DNA from 3 places in the Cupriavidus sp. GW822-FHT02D05 genome. Region 1 is predicted to be linked to each of the others. Evidence: predicted binding sites of a transcription regulator. Region 1 holds the regulator's gene; each other region holds the start of a gene.
What was found. The regulator FNR, encoded in region 1, switches genes on or off when oxygen is low (the NO sensors DNR and NnrR bind a similar motif). The targets are predictions, from matches to a motif close to TTGATNNNNATCAA.
Positions count from the first base shown of each region.

Region 2: a site for FNR is predicted at 2,427-2,440, ahead of AC1RQK_RS32235 (OmpW/AlkL family protein). Genes of this name have one in related genera too.
Region 3: a site for FNR is predicted at 1,757-1,770, ahead of hemN (oxygen-independent coproporphyrinogen III oxidase). Genes of this name have one in related genera too.

Region 1 is NZ_JBXAOE010000007.1:243,935-249,697, forward strand. Features, by position in the region: gene ccoO (cytochrome-c oxidase, cbb3-type subunit II) at 1-554, shown strand, start outside; partial or broken gene AC1RQK_RS11965 (cbb3-type cytochrome oxidase subunit 3) at 558-692, shown strand; gene ccoP (cytochrome-c oxidase, cbb3-type subunit III) at 789-1,715, shown strand; gene ccoG (cytochrome c oxidase accessory protein CcoG) at 1,771-3,270, shown strand; gene AC1RQK_RS11980 (membrane protein) at 3,338-3,556, shown strand; gene AC1RQK_RS11985 (hypothetical protein) at 3,559-3,804, shown strand; gene fnr (fumarate/nitrate reduction transcriptional regulator Fnr) at 3,891-4,616, opposite strand; gene AC1RQK_RS11995 (sulfite exporter TauE/SafE family protein) at 4,915-5,679, shown strand; gene AC1RQK_RS12000 (hypothetical protein) at 5,703-5,763, opposite strand, start outside.
Region 2 is NZ_JBXAOE010000032.1:27,085-32,847, reverse strand. Features, by position in the region: gene leuA (2-isopropylmalate synthase) at 424-2,121, shown strand; gene AC1RQK_RS32235 (OmpW/AlkL family protein) at 2,504-3,148, shown strand; gene AC1RQK_RS32230 (HD-GYP domain-containing protein) at 3,201-3,896, opposite strand; gene AC1RQK_RS32225 (hypothetical protein) at 4,003-4,137, shown strand; gene AC1RQK_RS32220 (AMP nucleosidase) at 4,196-5,692, opposite strand.
Region 3 is NZ_JBXAOE010000018.1:60,859-66,621, forward strand. Features, by position in the region: gene AC1RQK_RS23440 (ATP-binding protein) at 1-448, shown strand, start outside; gene AC1RQK_RS23445 (ABC transporter substrate-binding protein) at 480-1,622, opposite strand; gene hemN (oxygen-independent coproporphyrinogen III oxidase) at 1,830-3,431, shown strand; gene AC1RQK_RS23455 (c-type cytochrome) at 3,496-4,383, opposite strand; tRNA gene AC1RQK_RS23460 (tRNA-Arg) at 4,772-4,847, shown strand; gene AC1RQK_RS23465 (GNAT family N-acetyltransferase) at 4,990-5,448, opposite strand; gene AC1RQK_RS23470 (AraC family transcriptional regulator) at 5,527-5,763, shown strand, end outside.

The sequences.
Region 1 (5,763 bases):
AGCACTCCACCACCGAGCCCGACGCGGGTATCAAGCCGTACTCCGCGCTGCGCCTGATGGGCCGCGATATCTATATCCGCGAGGGCTGCGTGGGCTGCCATTCGCAGCAGGTGCGCACCTTGCAAGGCGATGTCGAGCGCTATGGCCACTACTCCACGGCGGGCGAATCGGTCTACGACCATCCCTTCCTGTGGGGCTCCAAGCGTACCGGTCCCGACCTGGCGCGCGTGGGCGGACGCTACTCCGATGACTGGCAGCGCATCCACTTGCGCAATCCGCGCGACGTGGTGCCCGAATCGGTGATGCCGTCCTACCCGTGGCTGGAGAAAACGCCGTTGCAGACCAACGATGTCCGCGACCGCATGCGTGCGCTGCGCCGTCTCGGCGTGCCGTACACCGACGCCGAGATTGAGCAGGCGCCTGCCACGCTGGCCGGCAAGACCGAGGAAGACGCGATGGTCGCCTACCTGCAGGAGCTTGGCATCGCCAAGCGCAATGTGCGTGTCGATACCGCGGCTGCCGCGCAGCCCGCGGCCACGCCGGCCAAGGAGTAAGCCATGGCAATGATCACCGCGTTTTCCACCGTGGTCTCGATGGCTGCCTTCATTGCCATCTGCTGGTGGGCCTGGTCGTCAGGGCGCAAGGCCGCCAACCAGGAGTCGGCCATGCTGCCGTTCGCCTTGCCCGACGAGCCGCTGGCCGCACGCCAAGACGCCAGGCCCGATGCCGGCCACCGCGTCGCGCGTCATGCCGGCGGCGCAAACAACACCAAGCAGGAACACTGAGTCATGAGCGACTTCTTCACGGATTTCTGGAGCTACTACATTGCCGCCATCGCGCTGGTCGGCATCGTCTGGTGCGTGTGGCTGCTGTTTTCCCAGCGCAAGGTCACCAAGATTGTGGGTGCGCCCGAGGACACCGGCCACGTGTGGGACGGCGACCTGCGCGAGCTGAACAACCCGCTGCCACGCTGGTGGATGTGGATGTTCCTGCTGGCATGCATCTTTGGCCTGGGTTACCTAGTGCTGTACCCCGGCCTGGGATCCTACGCCGGCGTGCTCAAGACCTCCAGCCGGGTTGAGCTGGAGGCGCACCGCCAGGCGGCCGAACAACTGCAGCGCGAGGTCTATGGCAAGTACATGCAGATGGACGTCAAGCAGGTGGCGGCCGACCCGGCGGCGCGCGAGATCGGGCAACGCCTGTTTCTCAACTACTGCGCGCAATGCCACGGCTCCGATGCGCGCGGCAGCCGCGGCTTTCCCAACCTGACCGATAACGACTGGCTGTACGGCGGGGAGCCCGAGACCATCACGCAGACCATTACCAAGGGCCGCAACGGCGTGATGCCGTCGTTCGCCTCGACCATCGACGGCAAGCTCGCTGGCGACGTGGCGCAATACGTGCGCTCGCTGTCCGGCCTGTCTTACGACCCGATCCGCGCCTCGCGCGGCGAGAGCACGTTCAAGTCCACCTGCGCGGCCTGCCATGGCTCCACCGGCAAGGGCAACCAGGCGCTTGGCGCGCCTAACCTGTCGGACCGCGTGTGGCTGTACGGCAGCTCGGAGGCGAACATCGTCGACGCCATCCTGAAGGGCCACAACAACCATATGCCGGCGCACGAGGAAATCCTCACGCCAGAGCGTATCCGCATGTTGACGGCCTATGTCTGGGGCCTGTCCAACACCGGCGGCGCAGGCGAGGGGGCGAAGCAATGAGCCACTGCGCTTATGCTTGTCAGCCGGGCCCGCACCGCGGCGGGGGTGTTCGCCCATGAACGCCCCCGGACCGGAGCCGCTTGAAAGGAACGGGGCCGCGTGGGCGCCGCTGCGAGCGCCCACGCCTGATTCGGCGGACGCGGAAACGTCGGACGAGACCCTGTACGAAGTCCGCCGCAAGATCTATCCGCGCTCGGTGTCGGGTGCGTTCTCGAGCTGGCGGGTCTGGATGGTGGTCCTGACCCAGCTGTTCTTCTATGGCATGCCCTGGCTGCAGTGGAATGGCCGCCAGGCCATGTTGTTCGATCTCGGCGCGCGCAAGTTCTATATCTTTGGCCTGGTGCTGTGGCCCCAGGACGTGATCTACCTTGCCGTGCTGCTGGTGATCTCCGCGGTGTCGCTGTTTCTCTTCACGGCGATCGCGGGGCGGCTGTTTTGCGGCTACGCTTGTCCGCAGACGGTGTACACCGAGATCTTCATGTGGATCGAGCGGCATGTGGAAGGCGACCGCTTTGCCCGCATCCGCCTGGACGGCGATCCTTGGAGCGTGCGCAAGCTGCGCCTGAAGGCCACCAAGCACACGCTCTGGATCGTGATCGCGCTATGGACGGGCTTTACCTTCGTCGGCTATTTCTCGCCCATTCGCACGCTCGGCGCGCAGGTGCTGAGCCTCTCGCTGGGTCCGTGGCAGACGTTCTGGATGCTGTTTTACTCGTTTGCCACCTGGGGCAACGCCGGCTTCATGCGCGAGCAGGTCTGCAAGTACATGTGCCCGTATGCGCGCTTCCAGAGCGTGATGGTGGATCGCGACACCTATGTGGTCACCTATGACGTGGGCCGCGGCGAGCCGCGCGGCAGCCGCTCGCGCAAGGCGGACCACAAGGCCGCCGGGCTGGGCTCGTGCGTGAATTGCAGCATCTGCGTGCAGGTCTGTCCTACTGGCATCGATATCCGCGATGGCCTGCAATACGACTGCATTGGCTGCGGCGCCTGTATCGACGCCTGCAACCAGGTCATGGACAAGATGGCTTACCCGCGCGGGCTGATCCGCTATACGTCCGAGAACGCCATGCGCAGCGCGCTCTCCGAGACCGTGGCGCGCAAGCGCCTGGTGCGGCCGCGCACGGTGATCTACTCGGTGATCTGGCTGGCGCTGGTCGCCGGCTTCATGGCCTCGCTGGCCATGCGCACGCCGCTCAAGGTCGATATCATCCGCGACCGCGGCGCGCTGGGGCGGGAAGTGGAAGGGCGCTGGATCGAGAACGTGTACCGGCTGCAGCTGATCAACACGACCGAGGCGCCAATGCGCGTCGCCGTCAGCGCGGGCAGCGATGAGCTCAAGGGCCTGGCTGTGGAATATGATCACGCTGCCGGCAACCTGGAGCCCACGTCCAATCGCCTGATTCCCATCCGGGTGCGCGTGCCGATCGAGTCCGCGGCGCAGGGCACGCACAAGATCGAGGTCACAGTGACCGCGGTGCCCGACGAGGGCGCGGGGAGCCATGGCGCGGAGATTCGACAGAGCACCAGCTTTATCGTGCCGCGCAATCTATGAGGCGGCAGGGACGCTGGTTGCACCAATCCGTACGCAACATACGCGATCTAGATCTAGAGGAGGCCAGATGACGCAGCAAAGTAATCCCTGGTGGAAGGAGCCATGGCCGTGGCTGCTGATGAGTGGGCCGTTCGTGGCCATGGTGGCCTGCGGGGTCACGATCTGGCTGGCCATGACCCATCCGGATCCGCCCATTGAGGAAGGGGTGGCGCGCCACGGCCTGGTGGTTGAGAAGGCGGGCAGCGCGGCACGCCAGGCAGCGCCGGTCGCGGCGCAAGCGAGGTGATCATGAGGCTACGCTGGCTGATGTGGGTGCTGTGGCCCGCTTTCCTGGTCGCCGGGCTGACGACCGCGCTGGTATTCTCCATGGTCGATCCCGGCGACCTGCGCTTCTTCGGCCAGCCGGTCGAGGCATCGCGGGAGGCGGTCTACACCGTGGGTTTCCTGATCGCGTGGGTGCTGTGCGCGCTGTCGAGCGGCTTGACGCTGTACACCATGCCCACGCGGCTGGCGGACACGGACGAGCTGGAGTGATTGCGATGCGCGCCTTGCCGGTTCAGGCCAGCAGGCGCGGCATCGCGGCGAGCCGCCGCGGGCGAGGGCGGCGCGCGACGTGCAGGTCAGCAGGACTTGTTGACGATCTGCTTGATCCCCACCATGTCGACCAGCTTGACGTGGCGCTGGCGGATCTGGATCAGGCCGGCTTCCGCAAAGCGCGAGAACAGGCGGCTGACGGTTTCGAGCTTGAGCCCCAGGTAGCTGCCGATTTCCTCGCGGCTCATGCGCAGCACGAACTCGGAGGCCGAATAGCCGCGCGCGGACAAGCGCTCGGACAGGTTGATCAGGAAAGCGGCAAGCCGCTCCTCGGCGCGCATCGATCCGAGCGTGATCAACATGACCTGGTCCTGCGAGATCTCCTTGCTCATCAGGCGCATGAACTGATGCTGCAGCGACGGCAGGACGTTGGACAGCGTCTGGAGATCGCCAAAGCGTACCACGCAGACTTCGGTATCTTCCAGCGCGGTGGCGTCCGACGCATGCTGCATCTCGCCAAGGCCGTCGAGGCCGACGACTTCGCCGGGAAGGTGGAAGCCCGTGATCTGCGAGCGGCCGTCTTCCATTGTCAGGTGGGTCTTGAGCGTGCCGAAGCGGATCGCGTAGACGGCGGTGAGAGGATCGCCGAGGCGGTACAGGGTTTCGCCCTTGCGTACGCGCACCCGGTCCTGGACCAGCGTATCCATCTTTTCGAGGTCCTGCTGCGACATGCCGACGGGCAGGCAGAGCTGGCCGAGCGAGCAAGTGGAGCAGCGGGGCGACATCTCGGTAATGGGAATGGTGGTGAGCAATTGGGGCCTGTCGGTTTAGCGCAGTCAGTCAAGCGCGATGTGGCGGGCGCATTGAGTTGAGAGCTTGACGTTGAGAGTCGTCGGTTGGAAGCGCTATCCACATCGGCCTGGCGCGCGGGTCTTGCGGCAGTGCGCTATCTGTGCAGCGCGGCTTGCCGTGCCCGTCGTCATGTTGTGCGAGCGCGCTGGTGTGCGCGGGCGCAAGGCCTCATGTTGATAGCGCCTCTTGGAGCTGCGGGGGCGCGTTCGCCGCATTTTACCGCGCCAGACGTTGCGATTGTGTGATTGGGAGGAGAAGTTGACCATAGGCGTGCTTATCAGCGTATTTACCTTGGCTTTGCTGGGCGGCGTGCACTGCGCCGCCATGTGCGGCGGGATCGCGCTGGCGGCGGAGCAGGGCGGCGTTGCGCGCGTGCCTGCCACGGTGCTCCGGCGTCCCGGCCATTGGTTGCTGGAACTGCTTGTCATGCATGCCGGGCGGCTGAGCATGTATGCGGTGCTGGGAGGCTTGCTGGGCGCCCTTGGCGCCGGCGTCTGGAAGACGCAGTACCTGCCGCTGCAGCGCTGGCTGTTCGGGGTCGGCAGTGTAATGCTGGTGCTGTCGGGCTTGTGGATGTTGCGCGGGCGCACCATGGGTACGGGTTGGCTGGAGCGGCTCGCCGCCCGGGGCGCGGGTGGCTTGCTGCGCGGCCTTGGTGCCGTCGGGGCGCGCTTGCCGGCTGTGGCCCGGGCGTATGGGCAGGGCCGGTTGCTGCGCCGCTACGGCATGGGGCTAGCCTGGGGGCTGGTCCCGTGCGGCATGGTGTACGGTGCTCTTGCCATGGCGTTGCTGGCCGGCAATGCCCCGTCGGGCGCGCTGGTGATGGCCGTGTTTGGCCTGGGCACCCTGCCGAACCTGCTGGTGATCTCGGGCCTGTCCGGCTATCTCAGGCAGCTTTCGCGGCGCCCGGCGTTGCGGGCTGGCGCTGGGCTTGCGGTGGTGGCCTTTGGCTTGGCCGGGGTGGCGCGCGCGCTGCTTTTGCCTGAGACGCTTGCCGCGCATGGATTCTGCCTGGTCTTCTGAAGCGCTGCTTCGTGGTGTATCTGTCACTTCTTCGCTGAGGTAGCTGTGCGAATCGGTTGCAGGTTTGCCAGGGAATGCCATACA
Region 2 (5,763 bases), on a different contig from region 1:
TACAAGTGATCGACGCACCTTGGTAATTGGCGTCATCCGCGTCATCCGCACCGCTTCCCACACACCACGCAATGCACCAAGCCACCTGCTTCCACCGCCGCGCCGCCGATGCCTCCCGCATCGCTGCAGCCGTGCGCGTGCCGGCAGCAGGTCGCGCGCTGGGTACCGCCATTGCTCTAGTTGCACCGGCCCTGTCGGCGCCGCGTCTTTCCTCCTCGCTACTGCTAGACCTACTGATCGGTTGCCGGGCCTAGTGCCTAGTGGCAGTTCGGCAGCCTCGCGCCACCCTTTTTCCGCATCGGCTTTCTGACGCCTTCGCTATTGAGCGTTTCAACGCTCTGGCGATCTTGCGTCCTGCTTTTTGCCTTTTACTTTTTGCTTTTTGTCTCTTGCATCTTCCCGCGAGGAAGGAGAACCGTCATGATGTTGCGCAACCCCGCCACCAAATACCGCCCTGCCACTACCGTAGATATCGCCGACCGAACCTGGCCCGCCAAGCGCATCACGCGCGCGCCGGTCTGGATGAGCACGGACCTGCGCGATGGCAACCAGGCCCTGATCGAGCCGATGAACCCGCAGCGCAAGCTCCGCTTCTTCGAGCAACTGGTCAAGATCGGGTTGAAGCAGATCGAAGTGGCGTTCCCCTCGGCCTCGCAGACCGATTTCGATTTCGTACGGATGCTGATCGAGGAAGACCGCATCCCGGACGACGTGACCATCGTGGTGCTGACCCAGGCGCGCGAAGACCTGATACAACGCACCATCGAATCCGTGCGCGGCGCCGCGCGCGCCGTGGTGCACCTCTACAACCCGATCGCCCCCGCGTTTCGCCGCATCGTGTTTGGTGCGAGCCGCGAGGAGGTCAAGGAGATCGCGCTGGCGGGCACCCGCCTGATCAAGGCGCTGACCGACGGCATGCCCGAGACGGCATGGACCTACGAATACTCGCCCGAGACCTTCAGCATGACCGAGCTGGATTTCTCGCTCGAGGTTTGCGATGCGGTATCCGCGATCTGGCAGCCTAGCGCCACGCGCCCGCTCATTCTCAACCTGCCGACCACGGTGGAATGCAGCACACCCAATATCTTCGCCGACCAGGTCGAATGGATGCACCGGCATCTTGCACGGCGCGCAGGCATCGTACTGTCGGTGCACCCGCACAATGACCGTGGCACCGCAGTGGCAGCCGCCGAGCTTGCCGTGATGGCGGGCGCCGATCGCGTGGAAGGCTGCTTGTTTGGCAATGGCGAGCGCACCGGCAATGTCGACCTGGTGACGCTGGCGTTGAATCTCTACACGCAGGGCGTGGACCCCGAGCTCGATTTTTCCGACATCGATGAAGTGCGCCAATGCGTGGAGGATTGCAACCAGCTCCCCGTGCATCCGCGCCACCCGTATGTGGGCGACCTCGTCTTCACGGCCTTCTCCGGCTCGCACCAGGATGCGATTCGCAAGGGCTTCGCGCAGCAGAAGACGGATGCGATCTGGGAGGTGCCATACCTGCCGATCGACCCGGCCGACCTTGGCCGCAGCTACGATGCGGTGATTCGCGTAAACAGCCAGTCCGGCAAGGGCGGCATGGCCTACCTGCTGGAACAGGTGCACGGCATCTATATGCCGCGCCGCCTGCAGATCGAGTTCAGCCGCGCGGTGCAGTCGATGACAGACGAGAGCGGGCTCGAAGCCAGCGCCGATGACTTGTATGGCTTGTTCAAGCGCGAATATCTCGAACATGAGGCGCCGCTGCGCTATATGGGCCATCAGATGGTGTCCGGCAACGACGGCCAGGTGGAGATCGAAGTGGCGTTGCTGCGCGATGGCGAAGCGCTGCGCGCGCGCGGCCGGGGCAACGGCCCGATCGATGCATTCGTCAGCGGCCTCAAAGGCGCGCTGGACATGCCGGTGCGCGTGATGGATTACCACGAGCACGCGCTGTCGTCCGGCGCCAATGCTGCCGCGGCCTGCTATGTGGAAGTGCGGGTAGGAGACTCCGCCACGGGCTTTGGCGCTGGCATCGACGCCAGTATCGTCACGGCATCGCTCAAGGCCGTGGTGTCGGGCGTAAACCGCCACCTGCTTGCGGCCAGCCAAGTGCGGCGCGAGCAAGCCCTGGCCGATTGATGCCGCCCGCGCCCGGACTCAAGGCCTCGGCGCAGAAAAACCGGTGTGCCCCGCCCCCACGGGGCACACCCGGAAAGACGCCCTTGCGGGACGCCCACGACATGCTCGTTGCTTGACTGTGTGCACAGCGTAAGGCGGGTGCAAACTTGCCGCCACGAATATTTGCGCATGTCCTTAGAAGCCCGGCCCGGGATTGGAAATGCGAAAGCGCGCTGCGCGGCTCGTGCGCAAGCAGCCCAGCGCGGGCCGGGACTGTAGCAACGCGGCGACGCATGCGCATGCGCGCGCCACCGATGCCCATCTTCTTGCTTTCGGTCAAGGCTCAACCGGAAACGCTGCGCCAAACTGTGCGTGAAGTTTCCTAAAACACGAGCCAACCATCATGAAGAAGCACCTGCATATCCGTCTGTGCACCACTGCCATTGCCACCCTTGCCGTGCTCGGCGCCGTTGCCGCAACGCCTGCCGCTGCCGCCGATGAAGCGCAGGGCAACTGGATGGTGCGCTTGCGCGGCACCTATCTCGACATGGCCGGCAAGTCCGACCCGATCGGCGGCGTTGGCGCCTCGGACCGCATCACGGTCAACAACAAGTGGATTCCGGAACTCGATGTCACCTACTTCTTCACGCCGCACATCGCCGCCGAGCTGGTGCTGACCGTGCCGCAGAAGCAGAACGTCTACCTGGATGGCAACAAGATCGGCTCCTTCACCCATCTGCCGCCGACGCTGCTGGTGCAGTATCACTTCATTCCCAACGGCACCTTCCGCCCGTATATCGGCGCTGGCCTGAACTTCACGCGCATCTGGGGTGCCGACATTGCCAACAATTCGCTGTCGCTCGACAGCTGGAGCGTGGCGCCGGCCCTGCAGATCGGCATGGACTACAAGCTCACCAAGAACTGGTTCCTCAATGCCGACGTCAAGAAGGTGTGGCTGTCGAGCGATGTGAAGGCGGCCGGTGTGAAGGTCTCGAACGTGAGCCTGGATCCGTGGCTGTTCAGCATGGGTGTGGGCTACCGCTTCTGACGAATCGCGGTACGTCGCTCCACGGCACAACGAACGCGCGGCGGATCCCGCGTCAGGTTCTGGCTTGGCGCGGGATCTGCCGCAATGCGTTGCGACTCAAGCCATAGAAGCGCGCGACCACGGCCATCTCCGAGCCAGCATCCAGCAGCGCTTGCGCTGATTTCCGGCTCCGCAGTATCTGCGGGATGCTGGCGAGGAAAACGCTCGCCACGTCCGGGTCGAAATGCGTGCCGGAACCTGCCGAGACAATCGACAGCGCATCGTCGTCGCTCATGCCGGGACGATAGCAACGCGACTCCGTCATGGCATCGAACGCATCGGCGAGCGCCACGATACGCGCGGCCAGCGGGATCTCCTTGCCGGCCAGGCCGCGTGGATAGCCCGTGCCGTCGAAACGCTCGTGGTGATGGTGCGCGACCTGCGATGCCAGACGCATCAGCACGTCCGCACTGCCCGCGAGGATGTTCGCGCCGATCTCTGCATGCCGCTCGATCACCTGCCGCTCTTCGGGGAGCAGCTTGCCAGGCTTGAGCAGTACGGCATCGGGGATGGCAAGCTTGCCCACGTCGTGCGCCGGCGTAACGAGCCGTATGCGCTCGCAGTGCGCCGCATCCAGCCCCAGCAGATCGGCAAGGCAGGCGGCGATCGTCGCGGTGCGAACGAGATGGCCCGATGCATGCGGGTAACGCAAGCAGCCAGCGAGCGTCAGGCTGGCCAGCGTCATAACCGCATGGGGATTCGTAATCATGGTGCTGAAGCTGGGCGAAGCGCGAGATTCTATGCCTGTCGAGGCATATCGCCAATAGCTGATGGCGAACCGCCTTCGTGGCCACGCACTTCGCCTGCCTCAATCCATGCTGAGACTGGCCTATGCGGTGTTTCCGGAACGGCACAATATGTCAGCCAAGGTCAGGGTGTTCCTTGACTTCCTGGTGGCGCATTTCGAGGGGAAGCCGGCCAAGGCGCGTGGCGGCCCGACCGCGTGGTGAGTGAGGGATGCAAGGCACCGGCGTCCCCGCTCGCACGGGAACGCCGGCAGGAGCCAGCCTACCGAAACGCCGGCTCGTCGAAACTACGCAGCTTTCGCGAGTGCAGTTGCTCGGCACCGCCCTCGCGCAAGATGCGAATCGCCTCCAGCCCGATCGACATATGCTGGCTCACCCGCTGCCGATAAAACGCATTGGCCATGCCGCGCAGCTTGAGTTCGCCATGCAGCGGCTTGTCGGACACGCATAGCAAGGTGCCATACGGCACCCGCAGGCGGAAGCCGTTGGCCGCGACCGTGGCGCTTTCCATGTCGATGGCAATCGCGCGCGACTGGTTGAAGCGGGCGTACAACGCCTTGGACTTGAGCTCCCAGTTGCGGTCGTCCGTGGAGACAACGGTGCCGGTGCGCATGCGGGTCTTCATCTCGTTGCCGGACAAGCCCGTCACACGCACCACGGCCTCTTGCAGCGCGACCTGGATCTCGGCGATAGGCGGCACCGGCACCCAGGGCGGCAGGTCGTGATCGAGCACGTGGTCATCGCGCACATACGCGTGCGCCAGGACGTAGTCGCCGAGTTGTTGCGAGCGGCGCAGGCCGCCGCAGTGGCCAACCATCAGCCAGCAGTGCGGGCGCAGCACGGCAAGGTGGTCGGTCATGGTCTTGGCGTTGGACGGGCCCACGCCGATATTGACCAGCGTGACACCGAGATTGTCCTCGCGCACCAGGTGATAGGCGGGCATCTGCGGCAGCGCGCGCGGGCGCAGCGCGTCGTCGGGCTCGGCCTCGCCGCGCTCTTGCATCACATCGCCGGGTTCGACGAAGCGCACGTAGCCGTCCGCGCCTTGCGCGTCTTCGGCGGCCATCAGCGAGCGGCCGAGCGCAATGAATTCGTCGACGTAGCGCTGATAGTTGGTAAACAGCACAAAGCGCTGGAAATGCTGGGGCGCGGTGCCGGTGTAGTGATAGAGCCGCTGCAGCGCCAGGTCCACGCGCTCGCCGGGAAACATCGAGAGCGGCCAGGCTTCGCCGGGCACCGGCTCATAGGTGCCGTTGGCAATGGCGTCGTCGATGCGGCTCAGCTCGGGCAGCACGAACGAGGCTTCGAGCTCGCGCGCCTGCGTGTAGCTGATGTCCGTGGTGGAGGCTTCGATGACGAACGGCAACGGGATCGGGCGGCGGCTGACGCCGACCACCACGGGCACGCGGTGGTAGCGTATCAGGCGCTCGATCTGGTCGCGGTAGTAATCGGCCAGCAGTTCGGGGCGGGTGACCGTGGTGCCGTAGACCCCGGGGTAGGCAACCGTGCCCCAGGATGGCCGGCTGTCGGTGACCATGGTTTCGAGATTGACCGAGATGCCAAGGTAGGGATAGCAGGCATGTGCCGCGGACGGCAGCGGCTGGCCCTGGGCGAAGGCATCGAAGCGCGCGCGGATCGCGCCGACCGAGGCATCGTAGATTTCACGGATGCGAGCCAGCGCCGCGTCGGCGTCGGAGAACTCGGCCAGCTGATCGGCCGGATGGGCGGAAGAGAAGATCGAGGCATTCATGGGAAACATGATACCCCGCTACAGAGCGGAAGCAACATGGCCTGCCGCAAATTGACGGGCCTTCGCGCGCTCGCTACACT
Region 3 (5,763 bases), on a different contig from region 1:
CGGCGCCGCCGCGCCGCGCCAGCGGGTGGACGTGCATGCCTTGCTGCAGGCCGTGGTGGACGATGCCACGGAAGTCGGCCAGGACGTCACCTTGTCTGGCGACGCCGAGCCGCTGCTGGCCTATCCGCCTGAACTGCGCCGGGCCGTGGTCAACCTGGTCGAGAACGCGCACCGCTACGGCGGCAGCGCGTGCATTGAACTGGCGGACAGCCCCGAGCGGGTGGTGATCGATGTGTGCGACAGCGGCCCCGGCATTCCGCCGGAGGAAATGGCGCGCGTGCTGGAGCCGTTCTACCGGCTCGAATCCTCGCGCAACCGTGCCACCGGCGGGGTCGGCATGGGCCTGTCGATTGCCGCGGATATCGTTGCGCGCCACGGCGGCGAGCTCAGCCTGGCCAACCGGGCGGAGGGCGGCCTGCGGGTGCGCATCGTGTTGCCGCGCGCCTGAGCCGCGGGCGGCCCGGTGCCAGCGCTACCGCTCACCGTGCCGTGCCGCCCCCCATTGCCGCAAGCTGCACATACTGCGAGCCGCGCGAGCCGTGTGTGAAATCCAGCACGAAATCGCCCACGTCGACGCGGGCCTGCAGCGCGCGCCGCAGGTCCGCCGGGGTGGCCCCGCGCGGCGCGGCCAGCGCCGTGCGCACCAGCCAGGCCGCGCCGATATAGCCGGCCAGCGTGGCCGGCGAGGCGGGTTCGTCCAGGAACTGCTTCATCCGGCCCACGTGCTCCTTGACCACGCGCAGGGTCAGGTCCTGCGGCCCGGGGGCGATCTGCGTCAACACGATGCCGCCGGTGTAGCCGGCGCCAAGAATCTCGCGTGCCGCCAGCGAATTGACCGCCGACAAGCCCACCAGGAAGCCGTACCAGCCCCGCGCCGCCAGCGCGCGGCCGAGGTTGCCATAGGCCAGCGTATCGCCCGCCACGATCACCGCGGCCGGGCGCGCGGCGGCGATGCGTTGCGCCACCGCGCCGGCGTCGCTGCCCTTGCCCGCATCCAGCGTGAGTGCCTGCAGTCCCGGCTCCTGCTCGGCCTGGCGCCGCCACGGCGTGCCGCTAGCCAGGCTGCCGGCCGCAAAATCCGGCGCCACGGCCAGCATCAGTTGCTTGAGGCCATAGCTGCGCAACTGCCGGATGGCCGCATCCAGCTCGCTGCGGTAGTCGGCCCGCGTGTACCAGACGTGATCCGCCGCGAGCGACAGGCCTGACAACGGCGCCACGATCTGCACGCCGCGCCGGGCCAGCTCGGGCGAGGCGGCCAGCACCGGCAGCAGGGCATCGCTGGGGCCGAACAGCAATTCAGCCCGCTCCCCGTCAACCAGCGACAGCGCCTGCGCGGTGGCTGCGCGCGGATCGGCGTCGACCTCGCGCACCACATGCACCACGCGCGGCTCGCGCGCGCCGGCGTTGGCCGCATCGAACATCACTTTGGCCCCCGCCAGGTAGTCGCGCGCCAGGTCGGCCTGGGCGCCGCCCCGGTCCACCAGGTGGCCGATCACCAGCGGGCGGCGCGGCGGCGCCTGCGCCAGCAAGGAGGCAGGCGCCAGCATGGCGCTGCCAAGTGCGGCCAGGACCCGGCGGCGCGGCGGTCGTGCGGGGTTGGCGATCAGGGAAGAAGCGTGCATGGGAATCCGCGAGGCCAGGTGCAGAGCAATTGCATGATTGGGGAGAGCGCCGCGCAGCCTATACGGCCCAGGTGACGCTGGCATGACGCCGGCCATGTTCCGGCCGTGGCGCGCGGCATGTCATGGGCCGCGGCTTGACCCCGGTCAACGCAGGCGCGGGCGGCGCGCCCTACGATGGGTCATCGAATCCACGACAAAGGCCGCCCCATGGCTGCGACTGCCCCCGCCCAGTTCCCCAACGCAATGCCCGTCCCCGTTGCCGTCCCGAGCCAATCCCGCACCTGCTCCGGCAAGTGCGGCGCCGCCTGCACCGGCAAGCCGGCGGGACGGGGCGCGGCAGCGCCGGACCGGCATGCCTTGTCGGACTTTCGCGCGTTGGCGGGCCGCATGGATATCAACGGCCCGCGCTACACCTCCTACCCGACGGCGGACCGCTTCCACGGCGGCTTCGGCGCGCAGGACTACCAGCAGGCGCTGGCCGATTGCGCTGCTAGCGCCACCCACGCCGCCAACACGGCCAAAGCCGCCGCACCGCTCTCGCTGTACGTGCACGTGCCGTTCTGCGAGAACATCTGCTACTACTGCGGCTGCAACAAGATCATCACCAAGGACCACCGCCGCAGCGCCCGCTACGTGGACTACCTGGCGCGCGAGATGGCGCTGGTGGCGCAGCAGCTTGGCACGCGGCGCGAGGTGGTGCAGTCGCACTGGGGCGGCGGCACGCCGACCTTCCTCGATCCCGCCGAGATGCGCCGGGTCATGGATGCGCTGCACCAGCACTTCCACCTGCTGCCCGAGGGCGAGCACTCGATCGAGATCGACCCGCGCCGCATCGGCGACGCACAGATGGCGCTGCTGGCCGAACTTGGCTTCAACCGCATCAGCCTGGGCGTGCAGGATTTCGACGCCGAGGTCCAGCACGCCATCCACCGCGTGCAATCGCTGGCCGAGACGCAGGCGGTCGTCGACGCCGCGCGCCGGCTGGGTTTCCGCTCGGTCAGCATGGACCTGATCTACGGCCTGCCGCACCAGACCACGGCGCGTTTTGCCACCACCGTGGAGCAGGTACTGGCGATGCGCCCGGACCGGCTCTCGGTGTACAGCTACGCGCACCTGCCGCACGTGTTCAAGCCGCAGCGGCGCATCGATGAAAGCGCACTGCCGGCAGCCGCCGAAAAACTCGACATCCTGGTCGGCACGATCGAGCAGCTGACCGCCGCGGGCTATGTCTACATCGGCATGGACCACTTCGCGCTGCCGGACGACGCGCTCGCCGTGGCCCAGCGCGAGGGCCGGCTGCAGCGCAACTTCCAGGGCTATTCCACCCACGCCGGCCATGACCAGCTCGGCTTCGGCGTTTCGTCAATCGGCGCAGTGGCGGGCCGTTACGTGCAGAACGCCCGCACGCTGGATGACTACTACAGTGGCCTCGACGCCGGCGTGCTGCCGGTGATGCGCGGTTTCGCCATGCGCGACGAAGATCACTTGCGGCGCGATGTGATTGGCGCGCTGATGTGCAATGGCGTGTTGGATATGGCGGCGGTCGAAGCGCGCCACCGCATCGATTTTGCCGTGCACTTCGCGCATGAGCTTGCGGAGCTGGCGCGGCTGGCCGAAGACGGGCTGGTGCGCTGTGAGCCTGGCCGCATCGAGGTGACTCCGCTGGGGCGTTTGCTGGTGCGCCGCCTGGCCATGGTGTTCGACGGCTTCCTGCGCGAAGATGCCCGGCGCACCGAGCCCGCTGCCATCCGGAGCGCTGATGTAGGTACGCCTTTGCCGATGCCAAAGCGCTACTCGCGCGTGGTTTGAGTCACACCGGAAAGCAAAAAGCCCGCGGCATGCCGCGGGCTTTTTTGTTGAGAGCTGCTTGCGCTTACTTCGAAGCGTTGGCCATGTAGTCCACTGCGGCCATCACGTCGGCGTCGGGGCCGGCGTAGCCGCCCTTCGGCGGCATCACGCCCTTGCCCTTCAGGGCGAAGGCGTGCACGGCGTCCATGCCTTCCTTCAGGCGCGGTGCCCAGGCTGCCTTGTCGCCGAACTTCGGCGCACCGGCAACACCGGCTGCGTGGCAGGCGGCGCAGACTTGTTCGTAGACCTTCTTGCCTACTTCGGCGGAAGCCGGCGCGGCAGCTGCAGCAGCCGGTGCGGCGGCAGCGGCAGCGGGGGCAGCTGCGGGAGCGGCCGGAGCAGCGGCGGCTGCAGCCGCCACCGTGGCGTCCGAAGCGGCAGCCGTAGCCGGAGCAGCGGCGGGCGCGGCGGGTTCCGGGAACTTGGCGCCACCGGCGTCGGCCATGTAGACCACGGCGCGGCCGAGTTCGTAATCGGAGTAGTCGTCGGCGGTGGTGCCGGCGCGGGCTTGCATGGCGCCCTTGCCGTGCAGCACGGAATTCAGCAGGCCAGCAAAGCCCTGGCCAATACGCGGAGCCCAGTCACCGGCAGTGTTGTACTTGGGCGCGCCGGCAGCACCGGTGGCGTGGCAGGCAGCGCAGACTTCCTTATAGACCTGCTCGCCCGTCTTGTAGACGCGCGGTGCGTTCGGGTCCTTCAGTTCGAGCGAGGCGACCGGCTTGATGCGGTCATTGACAGCTTCCACGGTAGCGGTAGAACCCGCGCCTTCCTTGGCACCGTGTCCGACAAAGTTGACCAGCAGGATGATCACGATGATTGGCACCAGGAAGGCGGCAATCACCACAGCGATCAGCTGCTTGGGGGTCTTGATGGGAGACTCGTGTTCGTCTTGTGCGTTATGGACGTCGCTCATACTCAACTCTCAATTTTGCAGGAAACCTGTGGCCGCTCGCGATCGGCTGCTTATGTGGCCGCTTGCTCGGTGGCCAATTCCCCCTGGCCAATTGCGCGCATCGGACTATTATCCGGTGCCAACTGCCCCGAAACGGGCCAGCCAGCAGGGCGCGGCACCATCATCCCCGGACCTGAAGTGGACGTTGCGCAGCCCCGTTTTTACACAAATAACTCGCGATTATAGCCTCAAAGACCTACCGTATGGAGGCAAAAGCGGCTTGCAAGAGACGTCATCTGGCTGCACTTTTCAGCCCGGCGTGGACGTCTTTCGCCAAACACGGTATGCTATGCGACTTTCCGGCAGCGGCACTCGCGCGCTGCCCGCGTTGTACCCCGTCATACCCTGTGCGCCCGTAGCTCAATGGATAGAGTACTGCCCTCCGAAGGCAGGGGTTGCTGGTTCGATCCCAGCCGGGCGCACCAATCCTGACAAGGGATTGCGGCACTTCCCTCCACTACCTTGAACGCCCACTGTAGCTAAATTGCACCTAGCTTCAGTATCGGCACTTCTGTCAGTGGCATCACCCCAGCTTCCCCATTTCCTTGCCTCCCGTTTTTGGCCGGCCTAGAGGATCAGCTTGTAGCCTTCGTGGCTGGCAACAAAGCCAAGCCTTTCGTAGAACCGGTGCGCATCCGCACGGCCCTTGTCGGTGGTGAGTTGCACGATGGCGCATCCGCGGGACCTGCATTCCGCGATCGCCCATTCGAACATCTTCTGGCCGAACCCTGCGCTGCGAAACGGCGCCGCGATGCGGACCGCTTCGATCTGCCCCCGCCATGCACCTGCGCGGGCGATGCCGGGTATGAACGACAGTTGCAGCGTGCCGATTACCGTGTCGCCATCCACGGCTACCACGAGACGCTGATTCGGGTCCGCAGCGATGGCGTGGAAGGCGATAACGTACCTTTCGTCCACGGGCGTGCTGACGATCTCTCGCTGGCTGCCAAGCGCATCGTCCGCCAGCAATGCCACGATGGCGGGAAGATCGGCCAAGACTGCAGACCGGAAGAGGATGTGTTCCATGTCAGAACCGGGGGTAGCGCAACGCTGAAGGGTGAGTATATCGTCGCGCAAAAGAGAGAACGGAATGGGGAGCACGGAATGCGCTCAGGACAGTTCAGGATCCTTCGCTGCGAGATGCCTGGCGTGGAGGCCGTCGAGGCGAGCACGCGCCACACCTTTGCGCGGCATACCCACGAGCAATTTGGCATTGGCGTGATCTGGCAGGGCGCGCACAGGTCGCACAGCGGGCGCGGCATGGTCGAGGCGGGCCCGGGCGACATGATCATGGTCAACCCGGGCGAGGTGCACGATGGCATGCCCATCGGCGACGCCGGG